Rhizobium lentis: one gene and its partner. The protein of the gene in region 1 interacts with the protein of each later gene in a pairwise test. Links are inferred from orthologs where the notes say so. Each region holds a gene or a part of one and is shown in the gene's direction. Other genes may lie near its edges.

Region 1 (9,251 bases):
TCCCTTCCGACGGCGAAGTCATCGAAGGGGTCGCCTCCGTCAACGAAGCGGCGATCACCGGCGAATCCGCCCCTGTCATCCGCGAATCCGGCGGCGACCGTTCGGCGGTCACCGGCGGCACCCAGGTGCTCTCCGACTGGATCCGCGTGCGTATCACCGCGGCAGCCGGCTCCACCTTCCTCGACCGGATGATTTCGCTTGTCGAAGGCGCGCAGCGCCAGAAGACGCCGAATGAGATTGCGCTCAACATCCTGCTCGCCGGCATGACGCTGATCTTCGTGCTCGCCACCGCGACGATTCCGAGTTTTGCCGCCTATGCCGGCGGTTCGATCCCGATCATCGTGCTCGTCGCCCTCTTCGTTACGCTGATCCCGACAACGATCGGTGCGCTCCTTTCGGCGATTGGCATTGCCGGCATGGATCGCCTCGTTCGCTTCAACGTGCTTGCCATGTCCGGCCGCGCCGTCGAAGCAGCCGGCGACGTCGACACGCTGCTGCTCGACAAGACCGGCACGATCACGCTCGGCAACCGCCAGGCGACGGCCTTCCGCCCGGTCCGCGGCGTTACCGAGCAGGAGCTCGCCGATGCCGCCCAGCTTGCTTCGCTGGCCGACGAAACGCCGGAAGGCCGCTCGATCGTCGTGCTCGCCAAGGAAAAATATGCGATCCGCGGCCGCGACATGGCGAGCCTCAAGGCTACTTTCGTGCCCTTTGCCGCCCAGACCCGCATGAGCGGCGTCGATCTCGAAGGCGCCTCGATCCGCAAGGGTGCGGTCGACGCCATCCTCGCTCATGTCAATGGCGACGCGCCCTCGAGGAACGGCAGTGAAGTGATGCGCGAACTCCAGTCGATATCAGACGAGGTCGCCAAGTTGGGCGGCACGCCGCTCGCCGTTGCCCGCGACGGCAGACTGCTCGGCGTCATCCAGCTGAAGGACATCGTCAAGGGCGGCATCCGCGAGCGCTTCACGGAACTACGGCGCATGGGCATCCGCACCGTGATGATAACAGGCGACAACCCGTTGACGGCAGCGGCCATCGCCGCCGAAGCCGGCGTCGACGACTTCCTCGCCCAGGCGACACCGGAGATGAAGCTGGCACTGATGCGCGAGGAACAGTCCAAGGGCAAACTCGTCGCCATGTGCGGCGACGGCACCAACGATGCGCCGGCGCTCGCCCAGGCCGATGTCGGCGTCGCCATGAACACCGGCACGGTCGCTGCTCGCGAGGCCGGCAACATGGTTGATCTCGACAGCGACCCGACGAAGCTCATTGAGATCGTCGAAATCGGCAAGCAGCTGTTGATGACGCGCGGCGCGCTGACAACTTTTTCGATCGCCAACGACATCGCCAAATACTTCGCCATCATCCCGGCGATGTTCCTGACCTTTTACCCGCAGCTCGGCATTCTGAACATCATGGGACTGTCGACGCCGCAAAGCGCCATCCTCTCGGCGATCATCTTCAACGCGCTCATCATCATTGCGCTGATCCCGCTGTCGCTGAAGGGTGTCCGCTACCGTCCGATCGGCGCCGGCGCGCTGCTCTCACGCAACCTGCTGATCTACGGTCTCGGCGGCATCGTCGTCCCCTTCATCGGCATCAAGGCGATCGATATGGCCGTCGCGGCCTTCGGCCTCGCCTGAACACGTCACGGAGTTAGGAACAATGTTGAAAGAATTTCGCCCGGCAGTCGTCATGATCGTTGCCACCACCGCCATAACCGGCCTGCTTTATCCGCTCGCCATGACCGGAGCCGCCCAGGCCCTCTTCCCCGCCCAGGCGAATGGCAGCCTGATCGAGAAGGATGGCAAGGTGATCGGTTCGACGCTGATCGGCCAGGCCTTCACCAGCGACAAGTATTTCCATGGCCGCCCCTCGGCCGCCGGCGACGGCTACAATGCCGCCGCCTCCAGCGGTTCGAACCTCGGCCCGACCAGCCAGAAGCTGATCGACCGGGTCAAGGGCGACTATGACGCCGCCAAGGCGGCAAACCCCGACGCCGAGGTGCCTGCCGACCTCGTCACCGCCTCCGGCAGCGGGCTCGATCCCGATATCTCGCCCGAGGCCGCCTACTTCCAGGTGCCGCGCGTCGCCAAGGCGCGAGGCCTGGATGAAGCCAAGGTCAAGGCGCTCGTCGACGGCGCCGTCCATGACCGCGAGCTTGGAATTCTCGGCGAACCCACCGTCAATGTTCTAGCGTTGAACCAGAGCCTTGATGCTTCTATGACTGAGTGAGGTTGTGGTTGTGATGCGACTTCTCCTCCTCCCTCATCCCTGTGCTTGTCACAGGGATCCAGCAGCGTCGCGTCGGCGACGCAGGAGACTCCTTTCACGCGAAGGACTTCGCGTGGCTAGATTCCTGTGACGTCCCTCGGGCAAGGCCCGAGGAAGGGAATGAGGGAGAAGGAAGCGTAGCGCTCACCCTAAGTACACGCATCGGCAGAAAGACCAAACCACATGCCAGACGACAATCGCGACCAGGCCGGCAGGCCCTCGCCCGATGCGCTTCTCGAAAAAGCCCGGGCGGAGATGCGAGGCCGTCTGAAGATCTTCCTGGGCGCCGCGCCCGGCGTCGGCAAGACCTATGAGATGCTGATCTCAGGCCGGGCCAAACTCGCCGACGGTCGCGATGTCGTCATCGGCGTCGTCGAGACCCACGGCCGCAAGGAGACCGAGGCGCTGCTTGCCGGCTTCGAGATCATTCCGCGGGTGAAGGTTGCCTATCGCGGTCAGACGCTCGAGGAAATGGATCTCGACGGCATCCTCGCCCGCCGGCCCGGTCTCGTGCTGGTCGACGAGCTCGCCCATACCAATGCCGAGGGCAGCCGTCATCCGAAGCGTTATCTCGACGTCAAGGAACTGCTCGATCGCGGCATCGACGTCTATACAACGCTGAACATCCAGCATGTCGAGAGCCTGAACGACGTCGTCTCGCAGATCACCCGCATCCGCGTACGCGAGACGGTGCCGGACTCGATCATCGACCTTGCCGATGACGTCGAGATCATCGACCTGACTCCTGACGATCTCATCAAGCGCCTGCATGACGGGAAGGTCTACATGCCGAAAACGGCGGAACGGGCGCTGACCAACTATTTCACCCCAGGCAACCTGACGGCGCTCAGGGAGCTTGCCCTGCGCAAAACCGCCCAACGCGTCGACGACCAGCTGCTCACCCATATGCAGGCGCATGCCATTTCCGGCCCCTGGGCGGCGGGTGAAAGGGTGCTCGTTTCGGTCGACCATCACCCGCGCTCGGCTTCGCTGGTGCGATATGCCTCGCGCATGGCCTCGCGGCTGCGTGCGCCCTGGGCCGCCGTCTACATCGAAACCAACCGCTCCATCAGCCTGACCGAAGCCGAGCGCGACACGGTCGCCGCGACGCTGCGCCTTGCCGAACAGCTGGGCGGCGAGGCGATCACCATTCCCGGCCGCGAAGTGGCCGAGGAACTGGTTCGCCATGCGACCGCCAACAACGTCACCCATATCGTCATCGGCGCTCCGAAAAAGCCGACATGGCGCGACTGGTGGAGCCATTCGATCACCGACGAGCTGATCCGCAAGACCGGCGAAATCAGCGTCCACGTCATTTCGGGCAACGAGAAGGATGGCACGATCGCCCGCGGCGTCAGGGCCGCCCCGACCGCGCCACCGCTGGATTTAAGAGCCTATCTGCTGGCGACCGTCTACGTGGCCATTGCGCTCGCGGTCAGCGTCGTGCTCGACCAGGTGCTCGACGTGCGCAACCTCGCTCTTGTCTTCCTGATGGCGGTGCTGACCTCCGCAGTCATCCATGGCCTGCGGCCGGCGCTTTACAGCTGCATTCTCGGCGCGCTGTCGTTCAACTTCTTCTTCCTGCCGCCGCGCTACACGCTGACGATCAGCGACCCTGAAAGCGTGCTGGCCCTGTTCTTTTTCCTAGGCGTCGCCATCATCGCCAGCAACCTTACCGCAACCGTGCAGCGCCAAGCCGCAGCCGCCCGGCAGCGGGCGCGCACGACGGAGGATCTCTATCTCTTCTCGAAGAAGCTCGCGGGTACCGGCACGCTCGACGACGTGCTCTGGGCGACCGCCTTCCAGCTCGCCTCGATGTTGAAGGTCCGCGTCGTGCTGCTGCTGCCGGAAGAGGGCAGTATCGCCGTCAAGGCCGGCTATCCGCCCGACGATACGCTCGACGAGGCCGATATCGCCGCGGCGCGCTGGGCATGGGAGCACAATCACGCCGCCGGCCGCGGCGCCGATACCCTGCCCGGCGCCAAGCGCCTCTACGTGCCGCTTCGAACCGGACGCACCGCCGTCGGCGTGATCGGCCTCGATAGCGACCGCCGCGACGGGCCGCTGCTGACGCCGGAGCAGCAGCGCCTGCTCGATGCGCTGGCGGACCAGGCGGCCCTGGCGATCGAACGGGTCCAGCTTGTCGCCGATGTCGACCGGGCACGGCTTGCGGCCGAGGCCGACCGGCTGCGTTCTGCCCTGCTCACCTCGATCTCGCATGATCTGAAGACGCCGCTGGCCGCCATCCTCGGCGCCGCCGGCACGCTGCGCGATTATTTTGCCTCGATGCCGGAGGAGGACCGCAACGACCTGCTCTCCACCGTCGTCGACGAGTCCGAGCGGCTCAACCGCTTCATCGCCAACCTGCTCGACATGACCAAGATAGAATCCGGTGCAATGGAGCCGAACTCCGCTCTGCACTATGCAGGCGATATCGTCGGCAGCGCACTGGCCCGCGCCACAAAGATCCTCGAGCGCCACAAGACCGAGATGAGCATCCCCGCCGACCTGCCGATGGTGCGGGTGGATCCCGTCCTGTTCGAGCAGGTCATCTTCAATCTGCTCGACAATGCCGCGAAATACGCGCCCGAAGGATCGGTTATCCACATCGAGGGCTGGGCGGACGCCGACAACGTCGTCGTGCAGGTTTCGGACGAAGGGCCGGGCATCCCGCCGGCCGATCTCACCCGGGTCTTCGACACCTTCTACCGCGTGCGCAAGGGCGATCAGGTACGCGCCGGCACCGGCCTCGGCCTGTCCATCTGCCGCGGCTTCATCGAGGCGATGGGCGGCACGATCGCCGCCGGCAACCGCAGAGGCCGCACGGGCGCCGTCTTCACCATCCGCCTGCCGATACCCAATGACATTCCCAAACTGGATGAACTCAAATGACCGGTTCAGCCGTCAAAATCCTCGTCGTCGACGACGAGCCTCCAATCCGCAAGCTGCTGCGCGTCGGCCTGACCGCGCAGGGCTACGAGGTGCAGGAGGCGCCGAATGCTAGCGCCGCCCGCCAATCGGTTGCCGACGATATGCCCGATCTCATCGTGCTCGACCTCGGCCTGCCCGACAAACCGGGCCACGACCTCTTGCAGGAGTGGCGCGACGAAGGGCTGTCCATGCCCGTCGTCATCCTGTCCAGCCGCACCGACGAGGCCGGCATCGTCAGGGCGCTGGAAAGCGGCGCCGACGATTACGTCACCAAGCCTTTCGGCATCAACGAGCTCGGCGCCCGCATCCGCGTGGCGCTGCGCCACCGCCTTCAACAGCAGGGAGAAAAGGCGATCTTCCAGACCGGCGGACTGTCGATCGATCTGGTCAAGCGCATCGTCCGGGTAGACGACAAGGAAGTAAAACTGTCGCCGAAAGAATACGACATCCTGCGCGTGCTCGCCCAGCACGCCGGCAAGGTGCTGACACACCAGTTTCTTTTGAAGCAGATATGGGGTCCGGCGGCGGACGTGCAGTATCTGCGCGTCTATGTCAGGCAACTCAGGCAAAAGGTCGAGCAAAGCCCCGACCAGCCGCACTATATCACCACCGAGACCGGCGTCGGCTACCGGCTCAGGGAACCGGACTGACATCCTCCTCTCCCTCCCGCTGCCCGAACAGTATCGAGAATGACATGAACCTTCCCAACATCATCCGGCCGGAACACACCTTCATCGGCGTGTCGATGTCGACAAAATGGCGCGCGCTGCAGACCATAGCGGACAAGGCCGGCAAGGCCTTCTCCGTCGACGGCCAGGCCATCCTGAAGGCACTCGAAGCGCGTGAGAGGCTCGGCTCCACGGGAATCGGCAATGGTATCGCCATCCCGCATGCGGCGATCGACGCCATGAGCAGCCCGCGCGGCCTTCTCATCCGCTTCGCGCAGCCGCTGGATTTCGAGGCGATCGACGATATTGCGACCGACATCGCCGTTGTGCTGCTTTTCGGGGAGAACAATCGCGGCGAATATCTGAACGTGCTTGCTGCCATCGCCCGGCAACTGCAATCGGACGGCGTGCTCGCCGCCATGCGCAAGGCAAGGACGGTCGACGAATTCTATTCCGATTTCATCGCCGATTCGCGGGCATGAAAAAGGCGCGGCCCGGAGGCCGCGCCCTCATTCTTGTCAGGCAGCCTTAGAAATCGCGCTGGAAGCGCAGGAAGCCGAAGACTTCGTCGTCGCCTTCGTCCTCATCATGATATTGCACGCTGAGCTTCGAACGCAGGTCTTCAACGATCTGGTAGTCGATCGTGACGCCCGTCGTGTAGGCGCTGCCGCCGGTGAAGCCGTTGCCGTCAGCCTCGAGAGCAATGTTTTCGAAATACTGGAAGCCGGGAGTGATCTTCCACTTGTCGTTGATCTTCAAGGCGTATTCGGCGGCGATCGTCCACTCGGACTCTTCATAGTAGTAGTTGGCGCCGCTTGCCCAGATGCCGGCGATGCCGAGCGTGCCCGGTCCGATATCGGCATAGACGATGCCACGGACAGCGACTTCGCTGGTGTCGACATCATAACCGGCAAGCAGGTAAGCGCTGATGGCGCCGGCCTTGTAGGAGACCTGACCTGCGACACCGAAGTTGTTCGGGCCTTCGCCCGGCTTGGTGGCATAGTCTTCCTCCAGCTCGTCGATCGAGAGGCCGGCCGCGAACGCGCCGTTCTCGTACTGATAGCGGATCGAGTTGTGGGTCGTCTCGTTGCTGGCGAGGGTATCGGTCTCGCCGCTCATGTCGTCATCCCACCAGCTGTAGAGCTTACCGACGCGGAAACCGGCGATGTCGAGATAGCCTTCGTCCAGCAGAGCTTCCTGATCGGAGGCGTTGTCGGCATTGTAACGCAGCGTCAGGACGCCGGTGAGCGTGCCGTACTCGGTGTCGTTCTTGGCCTGGAAGGTGACCTGGCCACGCGTCCAGAAGTTTACGTCGGAATCGCCGGAGATATCGTCACCGAAGCGCACTTCGGTACGGATGTAACCGCCGATGGAAAGGCATGTTTCCGTTCCCGGAATATAAAAATACCCCGTGCCGTAGGCGTCGCAAACGCGAACATATTCCACGGGCTCGGGTTCCGCCGCCACGATGGCGTCGGCTGCGCGTGCTCCGGAGGCCGCGGCAAGGGCGGCAACGGAGGCAAAAAGGATAGTTCTGATATTCATTTTGAATGGCCCTAACAGGTTTGGAATGCGAGGCGCATTTCAAGGATGCCCCCACGTAGCGGTCGGCAAATACAACCGCACCGTCGCCATATAGGAATCGGCAAGTGTCATCGCGGCAAAATCTGGGCAAAAATCAGCATCGCTCGCGTCTGATGTGAAGGAACTGTGGCCGAAAAAACACGCTTCTGCGGCAGGCGGCGGCGCAAGTGCGATTGGCCGCGGCCAACTCCGGCACATCCATTTCAAGAACCGCGCTTATATGGAATGGCATTCTATCGACCCGGCCGGAACAGGAAGAACCTTCGTTTCATTATACGACTGACTTGATAGAGTTAAGAAGACAACAGGAGGGTTCCTATGCAGACACAACGGCTCACCCGGCTTCTTGCGGCGGCGGTCATGGCAGGCAGCTTCGCGATGGGAAGCATTGCCCCGGCATTCGCAGATCAGACGCTTCTTAACGTTTCCTATGATCCGACCCGAGAATTGTACAAGGATTTCAACGCCGCTTTTGCCGCCAAGTGGCAGAAGGACAACGGTGAAGCGGTGACGATCAAGGCCTCTCATGGCGGTTCGGGCGCTCAGGCGCGCTCCGTCATCGACGGCCTCGACGCCGATGTCGTCACGCTGGCGCTCGAAGGCGATATCGATGCCATTGCCAAGGCGACCGGCAAGATCCCGGCCGACTGGAAGAGCAAGCTGCCGAACAATTCGACGCCCTACACCTCGACGATCGTGTTTCTCGTGCGTAAGGGCAATCCAAAGGGCATCAAGGACTGGGGCGATCTGGTCAAGGACGACGTCCAGGTCATCACGCCCAACCCGAAGACCTCGGGCGGCGCCCGCTGGAACTTCCTGGCCGCCTGGGCATGGGCAAAGCAGGCGAATGGCGGCGATGACGCCAAGGCGCAGGACTTCGTCGCCAGGCTGCTACAGCACGTTCCGGTTCTCGATACCGGTGCGCGCGGCGCCACCACCACCTTCGTCCAGCGCGGCCTCGGCGACGTGCTGCTCGCCTGGGAAAACGAAGCCTATCTTTCGCTTGAGGAACTAGGCCCCGACCAGTTCGAGATCGTGACGCCGACCTTCTCCATCCGGGCCGACCCGCCGGTCGCCGTCGTCGATGGCAATGTCGACAAGAAGGGCACGCGCAAGGTCGCCGAAGCCTATCTCAATTATCTCTATTCCGATGAAGGCCAGAAGATCGCCGCCAAGCATTATTACCGGCCGATTAAGCCTGAAGCCGCCGACCCGGCCGACATCGCCCGCTTCCCGAAGCTGACGCTGGCCACCATCGAGGACTTCGGCGGCTGGAAAGAAGCGCAGCCGAAATTCTTCGGCGATGGCGGCGTATTTGACCAAATCTACAAGCCGGCCCAATAATAGATTTCATGAAAGCACATAGCCCCACGCGGTGGCGGTTCAGGCGGCCGAGCGTCATTCCGGGTTTCGGAATGGCGCTCGGCCTTACCTTGACCTGGCTCACCCTTCTGATTCTCATTCCGCTCTCCGGCCTTGCCTTCCGGTCGAGCGCGCTCGGCTGGGAGAAATTCTGGTCGATCGCGCTCGATCCGCGCACGTTGAACGCGCTGCGCATCAGCTTCGGCAGCGCCTTCGTCGCCGCTGTCGTCAATGCCGTTTTCGGCATCATCCTCGCCTGGGTGCTGGTGCGCTACCGCTTTCCCGGCAAACGCGTCATCGACGCAATGGTCGATCTGCCCTTCGCGCTGCCGACCGCCGTTGCCGGCATCGCACTGACGACGCTCTACGCGCCGAACGGCTGGATCGGCCAATTCCTGACGCCGCTCGGCATCAAGATCGCCTTTACAC
Region 2 (8,685 bases), on another replicon or contig:
GCTTGAAAGCTGCGGCGGGCGTGTCCAGATTCAACTCGATCCGAAATCGCAGCCGAACGCGCAGAAGCAGAACTGAACCGGCCTCCCACGTGAAATTATCATCGCTATCCACCATGTTCGGTCAGCCCGGGCCACAAGCTATGGGTGCCGCCGACAAGAGCCGCTACCAGGGAACGCTGATCGCACGCGGCCTCACGAAGACCTATGCGACTCGTCGTGTCGTCAACGGCGTGTCGTTGGTGGTGCGCCGGGGCGAGGCCGTCGGCCTGCTCGGCCCGAATGGCGCCGGCAAGACGACCTGTTTTTACATGATCACCGGCCTCGTGCCGGTGGATGAAGGCACGATCGAGATCGACGGAAACGATGTCACGACCATGCCGATGTACCGCCGCTCGCGCCTCGGCGTCGGTTACCTGCCGCAGGAAGCCTCGATTTTTCGCGGGCTGACGGTGGAAGAAAATATCCGCGCCGTCCTCGAAGTGCATGTCAAGGACAAGGCCGCGCGCGAGCAGAAGCTGAACGAGCTGCTGGAGGAATTTCATATCCAGAAGCTGCGCAAGAGTGCAGCAGTCGCCCTTTCAGGCGGTGAGCGACGCCGCCTCGAAATCGCGCGAGCGCTGGCGACCGACCCGACCTTCATGCTGCTCGACGAGCCCTTCGCCGGTGTCGATCCGATCTCGGTCGCCGACATCCAGAATCTTGTCCATCATCTGACGGCGCGCGGCATCGGCGTTCTCATCACCGACCACAATGTGCGCGAGACGCTCGGTCTCATCGACCGCGCCTACATCATCCATGCCGGTGAAGTGCTGACCCATGGCCGGGCGAACGACATCGTCAACAACCCGGAAGTGCGCCGGCTCTATCTCGGCGACAAATTCAGCCTCTGATCTCCTGAAATTCACCTTCCCGCGTAGTTCCGCTTGACCAAATGAGATAAAAAAGCAATTTTTGGGCCAAGTTGGATTTCCGTGGCCTGAAGCGTTAACTGGACGCGGTTTCCCGGAGGAATCGAGGGGAGTTTCGCGTCCGTCATGGCACTGTCCGCCAATCTATTCCTGCGCCAGAGCCAGTCCCTGGTCATGACACCGCAACTGATGCAGTCCATCCAGTTGCTGCAGATGACGCATTTCGAGCTGACCCAGTTCATCGCTCAGGAAGTGGAGAAGAACCCGCTGCTCGAATTTCCGTCGAACGACGGCGAGGCGGGCGACGAACGGGCGGCAAGCGACGACGACCAGTATGGCCGCCAACCGGAGGACGCCGGCTCGGACGACGGCGCCGACAACCGTGCCGAGGCGCTCTCCAGCGAATGGTACGACAATGGCGGCAGCGACAGCAGCAGCCGGCTGACCGACGAGCTCGACGCCAATTACACCAATGTCTTTCCCGATGACAGTGCACCGCAGCGACTTGACGCACCGGAACTCGTCGGTCAGTGGAAGTCGATGCCGGGCAGCGCCGAGGGCGCCGATTACGATCTCGACGATTTCGTCGCCGGCCAGGTGTCGCTGCGCGACCATCTCACCCAGCAGATCCCCTTCGTCCTGCCCGATACGAGTGACCGGCTGATCGCGCAGAATTTCGTCGATCAGCTCGACGATGCCGGCTATCTGCAGGCCGATCTCGTCGAGACCGGCGAGCGGCTGGGTGCCAGTCTTGCCAAGGTCGAACACGTGCTTGCCGCCCTCCAGACGCTCGATCCGCCGGGTGTTTTCGCCCGCAGCCTCGCCGAATGCCTGGCGATCCAGCTCAAGCAGAAGGACCGCTACGATCCTGCCATGCAGGCGCTGGTTGAAAATCTCGAACTCCTGGCGCGGCGCGACTTTGCCACGCTGAAGCGGCTCTGCGGCGTCGACGAGGAAGACCTTCTCGACATGCTCGGCGAAATCCGCCAGCTCAATCCGAAGCCCGGCAGCGGTTTCGAGACGGGTGTTTCCGAAGCGATCATGCCCGATGTCGTCGTCAGACCCTCCGCGGAGGGTGGTTGGCTGGTCGAGCTCAATCCGGATACGCTGCCGCGCGTCCTTGTCAATCAGTCCTATTTTTCCCGGATAACGAAGAACGGCGAGGATCACGCCTTTCTTTCCGAGTGCCTGCAGAGCGCCAACTGGCTGACCCGCAGCCTCGATCAGCGGGCAAAGACCATCATGAAGGTGGCCAGCGAGATCGTGCGCCAGCAGGACGCCTTTCTGCTGCACGGCGTCGACCATTTGCGGCCGCTGAACCTGAAGACGGTGGCCGAGGCGATCAAGATGCATGAATCCACGGTCAGCCGCGTCACCTCGAATAAATATATGCTGACGCCGCGCGGCCTCTTCGAGCTCAAATATTTCTTCACCGTGTCGATCGGCGCCGTCGAAGGCGGCGACAGCCATTCGGCCGAGGCCGTGCGTCACAAGATCCGCACGCTCATCATGCAGGAGAGCCCCGACGCGGTGCTCTCCGATGACGATATCGTCGAAATGCTGAAGAAAGGCGGCGTCGATCTCGCCCGCCGCACGGTTGCCAAATACCGGGAAGCGATGAACATTGCTTCCTCGGTCCAGCGCCGCCGTGAGAAGCGGGCGCTCGCCAAGGTCGCGGGCTTCTGACGCTGCCGGCTTCTGCCTCGTCATCGGCGTCGAAATGCTCGGCGGTCTTGGGGAAAACCTGTTTGCCCAGCTTGCCATCATCCTGGCGACCATCCGTTGTGCAGGTGCCGCGGTTTTCGGCAAGACCAGAGGCTTGATCCTGCCGTGCCGGCGGCCGACGGCCTGCATCGGACTGGGCTGCGTCATTTCTCGGCGTCATCGCCATGGCGATCCCGGCAACCCGGGGGTGCGCAACGCAGGCGTGCAACGCGCGACGTGATGAAGGGGGAAATCGCTGGAAGGCGTTTTCCGCAAGGGATTTGCCGCACCTTGTGCGAGCATATCCGGTGTCGATATGCGGCCCTATTGACTTTTCGGTAACCTCTGGCTAGAAGCCCGCCGCAATCGAAGCCGTGAACGGCTTTTTGAAGTTATCCCCATCATCCCAAGGGCGCCGAGGGCCCGCAGGCCCACGCCGATCTTGCTTGAGATTGCGCGAAGTGCTTGGATGAACCCGAGGCTTGGCGTAAACTGATACCCGCAAACGACCATAAGAAGGGAAACTCCATGAGCGTGCGTGTATCCGGGAAACATATGGAAATTGGTGAATCCTTCCGTCAAAAGATCGAGGACCAAATTGGTATGGCCATCACGAAATACTTCGACGGAGGGTATTCCGGCCAGGTCACCGTGGAAAAGGCGAGTTCCCGTTTTTCGGCAGACTGCAAGCTTCATCTCGACAGCGGGGTGGTGCTGCATGCCGCCGGCGAAGCGACGGATCCGCAGCTTGCTTTCGACGCCGCTTCCGAGCGCATCGAGAAGCGTCTGCGTCGCTACAAGCGCAAGCTGAAGGACCATCATGCCGGTAACCACCTGAATGGTTTTGCAGAAGTCTCCTACACAGTTATGGACTCCGTTCCTGATCACGAGGATGAAGTCCCCGACGATTTCGCCCCGGCCATCGTCGCTGAAAGCACGAAGCAGCTGAAGACCATGTCGGTCGCCACCGCCGTGATGGCGCTCGACATGACCGACGAGCCGCTTCTCCTATTCCGTAGCCCCGGCAAGGAACATCTGAATATCGTTTACCGTCGGCACGACGGAAATATTGGCTGGATCGATTCGGCCAATATCAAAGGCTGAGATCAGGGTGGTGAGCGGCGGTATCGCCGTCGCTCCTTGCTTCATCTGATCCCGGCGACAGAAGGAAAAAGAAATGGCATTGGCAGATTTGCTCCATCAGGATGCGATCATTCCCGCCCTCAGAGTAAATTCCAAGAAACAGTTGCTTCAGGAATTGGCGGCAAGAGCCGCGAGGATCACCGGCCTCTCCGAACGGGAGATCTTCGACGTCATCTTGCAACGCGAACGCCTGGGCTCGACCGGCGTCGGCAACGGTATCGCCATTCCCCACGGCAAGCTGGTGAACATTCATTCGATCGTCGGCATCTTCGCCCGTCTGGAGCAGCCGGTCGATTTCGAAGCGCTGGACGACCAGCCGGTCGACCTCGTCTTCCTGCTGCTGGCGCCGGAGGGCGCGGGCGCCGATCATCTCAAAGCCCTGTCGCGCATCGCCCGCGTCCTGCGCGATCATGACCTGGTTGCAAAACTGCGGGCCACCGATTCCGCCTCGGCGATCTACGCCTTCCTCAACGAGGAGCAGACGTCGAACGCTGCCTGAGCCGCATCCATAGCAGAACGAAATAAGGCGCCTGATTTCTCAGGCGCCTCTTTCATTTATCACGGACGGAATGGTCAGAACTCTTCCCAGTTGTCCTGAGCCGCGGCGGCTGAGCCTTGCGATACGGTTGCGGCGCGGCGTATCGCCGGGGCGGCAGCGTGGCGGACGGCAGGAGCGGGTGCGAAATGCGAGGGGGCCGCGGCCGGGGCACGCATCTGCCTCGCCATGGAAGCGAGCGCTGTCGCGTTATTAGAGCCGGAGACTCGGAAGCGTGTGGCAAGCGCCTTCAGCGTCTGTGCCTCGTCGTTGAGGGCGACGCTTGCGGCGGTCGCTTCCTCCACCATCGCCGCATTCTGCTGCGTCACCTGGTCCATCTGGTTCATGGCCTGGTTGATTTCCTTGAGCCCGACCGCCTGTTCGCTGGCCGATGCCGAAATCTGTCGGATGAGGCTGTTGATGCCCATAACTTGTTCGGCGATTTTGTGCAGCGTGCCGCCGGCGCGCCCGACGAGATCGACGCCTTCCTTGACCTGGACGGCTGACGTGTTGATCAGCGTCTTGATCTCCTTGGCGGCATTGGCCGAACGCTGAGCGAGTTCACGCACTTCCTGGGCGACGACGGCGAAACCCTTGCCGGCTTCCCCGGCGCGTGCGGCTTCGACGCCGGCGTTCAACGCCAGGAGGTTCGTCTGGAAGGCGATTTCGTCGATAACGCCGATGATCCGCGAAACCTCGGTCGAAGACTGCTCGATCCCCTGCATGGAGGCGATGGCCTTCTGCACGACTTCGCCCGATTTCTCAGCATCCTGGCAGGCGAGATTGACGTTGTCGGCGGCCGTGCGTGCATTCTCGGCGCTGGAATCGACCTGGGCGGTGAGCTCATTGAGCGCGGCCGCCGTCTCTTCCAGGCTTGCCGCCTGCTGCTCGGTGCGTTTGGCGAGGTCGGAAGCGCTGTTGCTGATCTCGCCGGTGCCGGCGCCGATATTGATCACACTGAGGTTCATTGTGTGGATGGTCTCTTCGAGGCTTGCAAGTGCGGCGTTGAAGTCCTGCTTCAGCTTGCCGTACTCGCCGGGGAACTCTTCGGTGATGCGGTAACCCAGATTGCCCTGCGACAATTCCGAGAGTCCGGCGCCGACGATCGAGACGATGTGACGCTGCAGCGACACCGATTGCTGCCGTTCCGATTCCGAGCGGCTGCGTTCGGTCTCGGCGACCTGCCGCTGGTGAGTGGCCTCGTCTTCGAGGCGCTGGCTGTCGGCGAGCTTGAAGCGGAAGCCTTCGAGCGCCTTTGCGACCGAACCGACTTCATCGGTACGGTCCTGGGCCGCGATGGGTTCTGCATATTCGCCATCGCTGAGCGCCTTGACGCTGGCGACAAGACTGCCGAGAGGCCGCTGCACGAACGAGCGGACGGCGAAATAGAGGGCCAGCATCACCGCGCCGAGCACGATCAGACCGGTGACGATCATCATGTAGGTTTGGGCCTGCACCGGCGCGTTGATCACTGCATGCGGGACGTCGACGAGCACGACCCAGGTGGCGTTGACCCCGGGGACTTCGAATGGATAGACGACGCGGTCGAAGGGGTCGAGGCCGTCATAGCTGAGGTTCTTGACGAGGCCGGGCTGCTTGGTCGACAGCGCCGCCTTGACGACGTCGGCGCCCTCGCCGTCATATTGCTTGGTCATCAGCTCGGGTACCGGCGCGACGATCCAATTGCCTGCCTGCGACAGCAGCGTCACACGGCCGGAGCCGAAGGGGTGCAGCGCCTGCAGCTTATCGGTCAGCGACTTCAGCGAGATGTCGACGCCGCCGACGCCGATCATCTTGCCGCCCGACATGACGGGATAGGCGATGGAGGTCAGCAGCGTTGGTACGTCGGTTCCCTCGGCCATGTAGGGCGTGGTGATCGCGCCCTTGCCGCTGTCGGCAGCAAGCTTCCACCACTCAGCGGTATAATCATTGTCGAAGGTCGAATACTGGACGCCGCCATCCTTGGTTTTCGACCAATAGGGCGTGAAGGCGCCGTTCTTGTTGGTGCCCTCGTCATTGTTGTTGGCGATCTCGGTCGTCTTTCCATCCAGGGCGCCAAGCTGCTCGCAGAACCAGCTGCCAAAGGCGAAGGCATTCTGTTCCAGATTGGCTTTCAGCACGTTGATCATGCCCTTTCGATCGAGCGACTTGCCATCGTGGGCTCGGCCGATGACACCTGACATGCTGCGTGCAGCGCTGGCGAGTTCGCCGACATTGGCGGCGATCTCATTGGCGATCGACTTTGCCTCGATATTGGCTTGATCCATCGTCAGCGTCTGAACGCGAGCCCGGGTCTGCCCTATGAGGAAAAAGTTCGAAGCGATGAGAACAAGTGCGATGGCGATGCCGGTGATGGCGATAAGTTTCGCCGCAAGCGATTTCATGCGAAAAATGAACATGGGTTCCTCAGGCAAGGATGCGCCGAACGGGCATTCTTCGGCGCAGGGGCGAAGGCATGGCTCCGTCATGAAGCAGCCGCATCAGCCGTGGATTCCGCATGCGCGAGGATCCGGCGATCGCTGGGAAGATCGCCGGAGACCTATTAAATTTGAGTGAAACTTAAGTGGTTTATACGAGCAAAACCGCAGGAATCCCCCATTGAATTGAAGGACATCTGGCGACGTTTCGCAGGCAGGCCAGGCTATATTCTGTCTGCGACTTCCCCAGTCAAAGGAATCGACGGTTGCGCTCCTGATTTGAGACATGCAAGTGAACCGGCAACTGCCGCGCGCCGCAGCGCCGCCGGAAAGTCAAGGCCCTCATCGAGGCTGGCGGCGAAATAACCGCAGAAGGTGTCTCCCGCACCGACCGTATCGACGGGGTCGATCGCCAGCCCTTGCGCCCGTGAAATGGCGCCGTCCCGGATGGCTATGACGCCATCGCCGCCGAGCGTCACGATCAGCGTCTGCCCGGTTTCCTGATACAGGCGGACAAGCGCTGCCTCGCGCGCTCCTGCGTCCATGCCGGTCTGTCCGGCAAGCCGCTCGAACTCCGTCTCATTGGCAATGACGATATCGGCCAGCCGGCCGAGACGCGATGCATCGGGGGTCAAGGGGGCGAGGTTGAGGATGCTGGTGATGCCCTTGGTGCGTGCGGCCGATAGCGCGCGTTCGACGGCTGCGACCGGCACCTCAAGCTGCAACATCAGTATGTCGCCTTCGTTCATGCGGCCGATAGCGGTTTCCGCGTCCGCGGGCGCGACCAGGCCGTTGGCGCCCGGCACCACGGCAATCATGTTCTCGCCGTCGCCGCCGACCAGGATAAGCGCCGTTCCTGTGGGACCGTCGACATGCTTGACGAGGGAGAGATCGGTTCCGGCCTCATCAAGCAGGGCAAGAGCATCGGCGGCAAAAGCATCCTTGCCGACGGCACCGGCCATATGCACGTAGCGGCCGGCGCGGCGCGCTGCCAGCGCCTGGTTGGCGCCCTTGCCGCCGGCAGCAGTGGCAAAACCGTTGCCGGCCACCGTCTCACCGGGCTTCGGCAGGCGCTCCGTCGTGGCGATGAGGTCCATGTTGATGGACCCGAAAACTGTAATCATGAGGATGTCCCGTCCTTTGGAGCATCGGGCGATATCATGCTCCAATCCTTTGATAGAATGCGCGCGAGACACTGCCCGAAGCGGTTACTCCTCGTCAACCACCCGAAGCTTGAGAAGGCCGGTACGGCTTTCCACGGATTTGGCCGGAGCCTCGCTGTCGCGGGCGGGCTTGGCGTCGCCGCCTGCCTCGAATTCCAGCGCCTCGATCTTGGCGCCGCGCTTGGTGAGCTTGTCTGCTGACGTCACCACCATGTCGATATCTTTCTGCGCCATGGCGAAATGACCCTGCAGCTTGCGCACCCGCTCGTCGAGCCGGCCGAGATCGTCCATCAGGATCGCCACCTCGCCCTGAATCAGATGCGCCTGCGCCCGCATGCGCTGATCCTTCAGCACGGCCTGGATGACCTGGATCGACAGCATCAGCAGCGACGGCGAGACGATGACGATGCGCGCGCGGTGCGCCTTCTGCACCAGCGCCTCAAAGTTCTCGTGGATCTCGGCGAAGATCGATTCCGATGGTACGAAGAGAAAGGCCGTATCCTGGGTTTCTCCCTGAATCAGATATTTCTCGGAAATATCGCGGATGTGGATCTCCATGTCGCGGCGGAACTGCTGGCCGGCGATCTTGCCGGCCTCGGGGCTGCCGGCATCGCGGATCGCGTTCCAGGCTTCGAGCGGGAACTTCGCATCGATGACAAGCGGCGGCGCACCGTTCGGCATGCGGATCGTGCAGTCCGGCCGCGAGCCGTTCGAGAGCGTCTGCTGGAAGGCATAGGCGCCCATCGGCAGGCCGTCGGCGACAATCGTCTCCATCCTCGACTGGCCGAAGGCGCCGCGCGTCTGTTTGTTGGAAA

Evidence for each region.
Region 2: the proteins of J0663_RS27685 (region 1) and ptsN interact in binary tests that used the Escherichia coli proteins (3 or more experiments, as listed by UniProt). The link is inferred for Rhizobium lentis from one-to-one orthologs.

What each region holds. Positions count from the first base shown.
Region 1 is NZ_CP071456.1:283,231-292,481, forward strand. Bases 2,078-5,369 are described here. They hold J0663_RS27685 (sensor histidine kinase), read left to right. Parts: upstream 2,078-2,460; coding sequence 2,461-5,169; downstream 5,170-5,369. Other genes in these bases: kdpC (potassium-transporting ATPase subunit KdpC), read left to right, coding at 2,078-2,238; J0663_RS27690 (response regulator transcription factor), read left to right, coding at 5,166-5,369. In the rest of the region: potassium-transporting ATPase subunit KdpB, read left to right, coding at 1-1,646; more of kdpC, read left to right, coding at 1,669-2,077; more of J0663_RS27690, read left to right, coding at 5,370-5,858; J0663_RS27695 (PTS sugar transporter subunit IIA), read left to right, coding at 5,903-6,358; J0663_RS27700 (porin), read right to left, coding at 6,405-7,421; J0663_RS27705 (sulfate ABC transporter substrate-binding protein), read left to right, coding at 7,779-8,804; sulfate ABC transporter permease subunit CysT, read left to right, coding at 8,813-9,251. UniProt on the Escherichia coli protein: Member of the two-component regulatory system KdpD/KdpE involved in the regulation of the kdp operon. KdpD may function as a membrane-associated protein kinase that phosphorylates KdpE in response to environmental signals.
Region 2 is NZ_CP071454.1:2,243,089-2,251,773, forward strand. The notes cover bases 2,796-5,521. They hold ptsN (PTS IIA-like nitrogen regulatory protein PtsN), read left to right. Parts: upstream 2,796-3,789; coding sequence 3,790-4,254; downstream 4,255-5,521. Other genes in these bases: hpf (ribosome hibernation-promoting factor, HPF/YfiA family), read left to right, coding at 3,141-3,716; J0663_RS10815 (methyl-accepting chemotaxis protein), read right to left, coding at 4,329-5,521. Also shown: J0663_RS10785 (LptA/OstA family protein), read left to right, coding at 1-76; lptB (LPS export ABC transporter ATP-binding protein), read left to right, coding at 114-890; rpoN (RNA polymerase factor sigma-54), read left to right, coding at 1,035-2,594; more of J0663_RS10815, read right to left, coding at 5,522-6,689; J0663_RS10820 (ribokinase), read right to left, coding at 6,932-7,831; J0663_RS10825 (DNA recombination protein RmuC), read right to left, coding at 7,916-8,685. UniProt on the Escherichia coli protein: Seems to have a role in regulating nitrogen assimilation.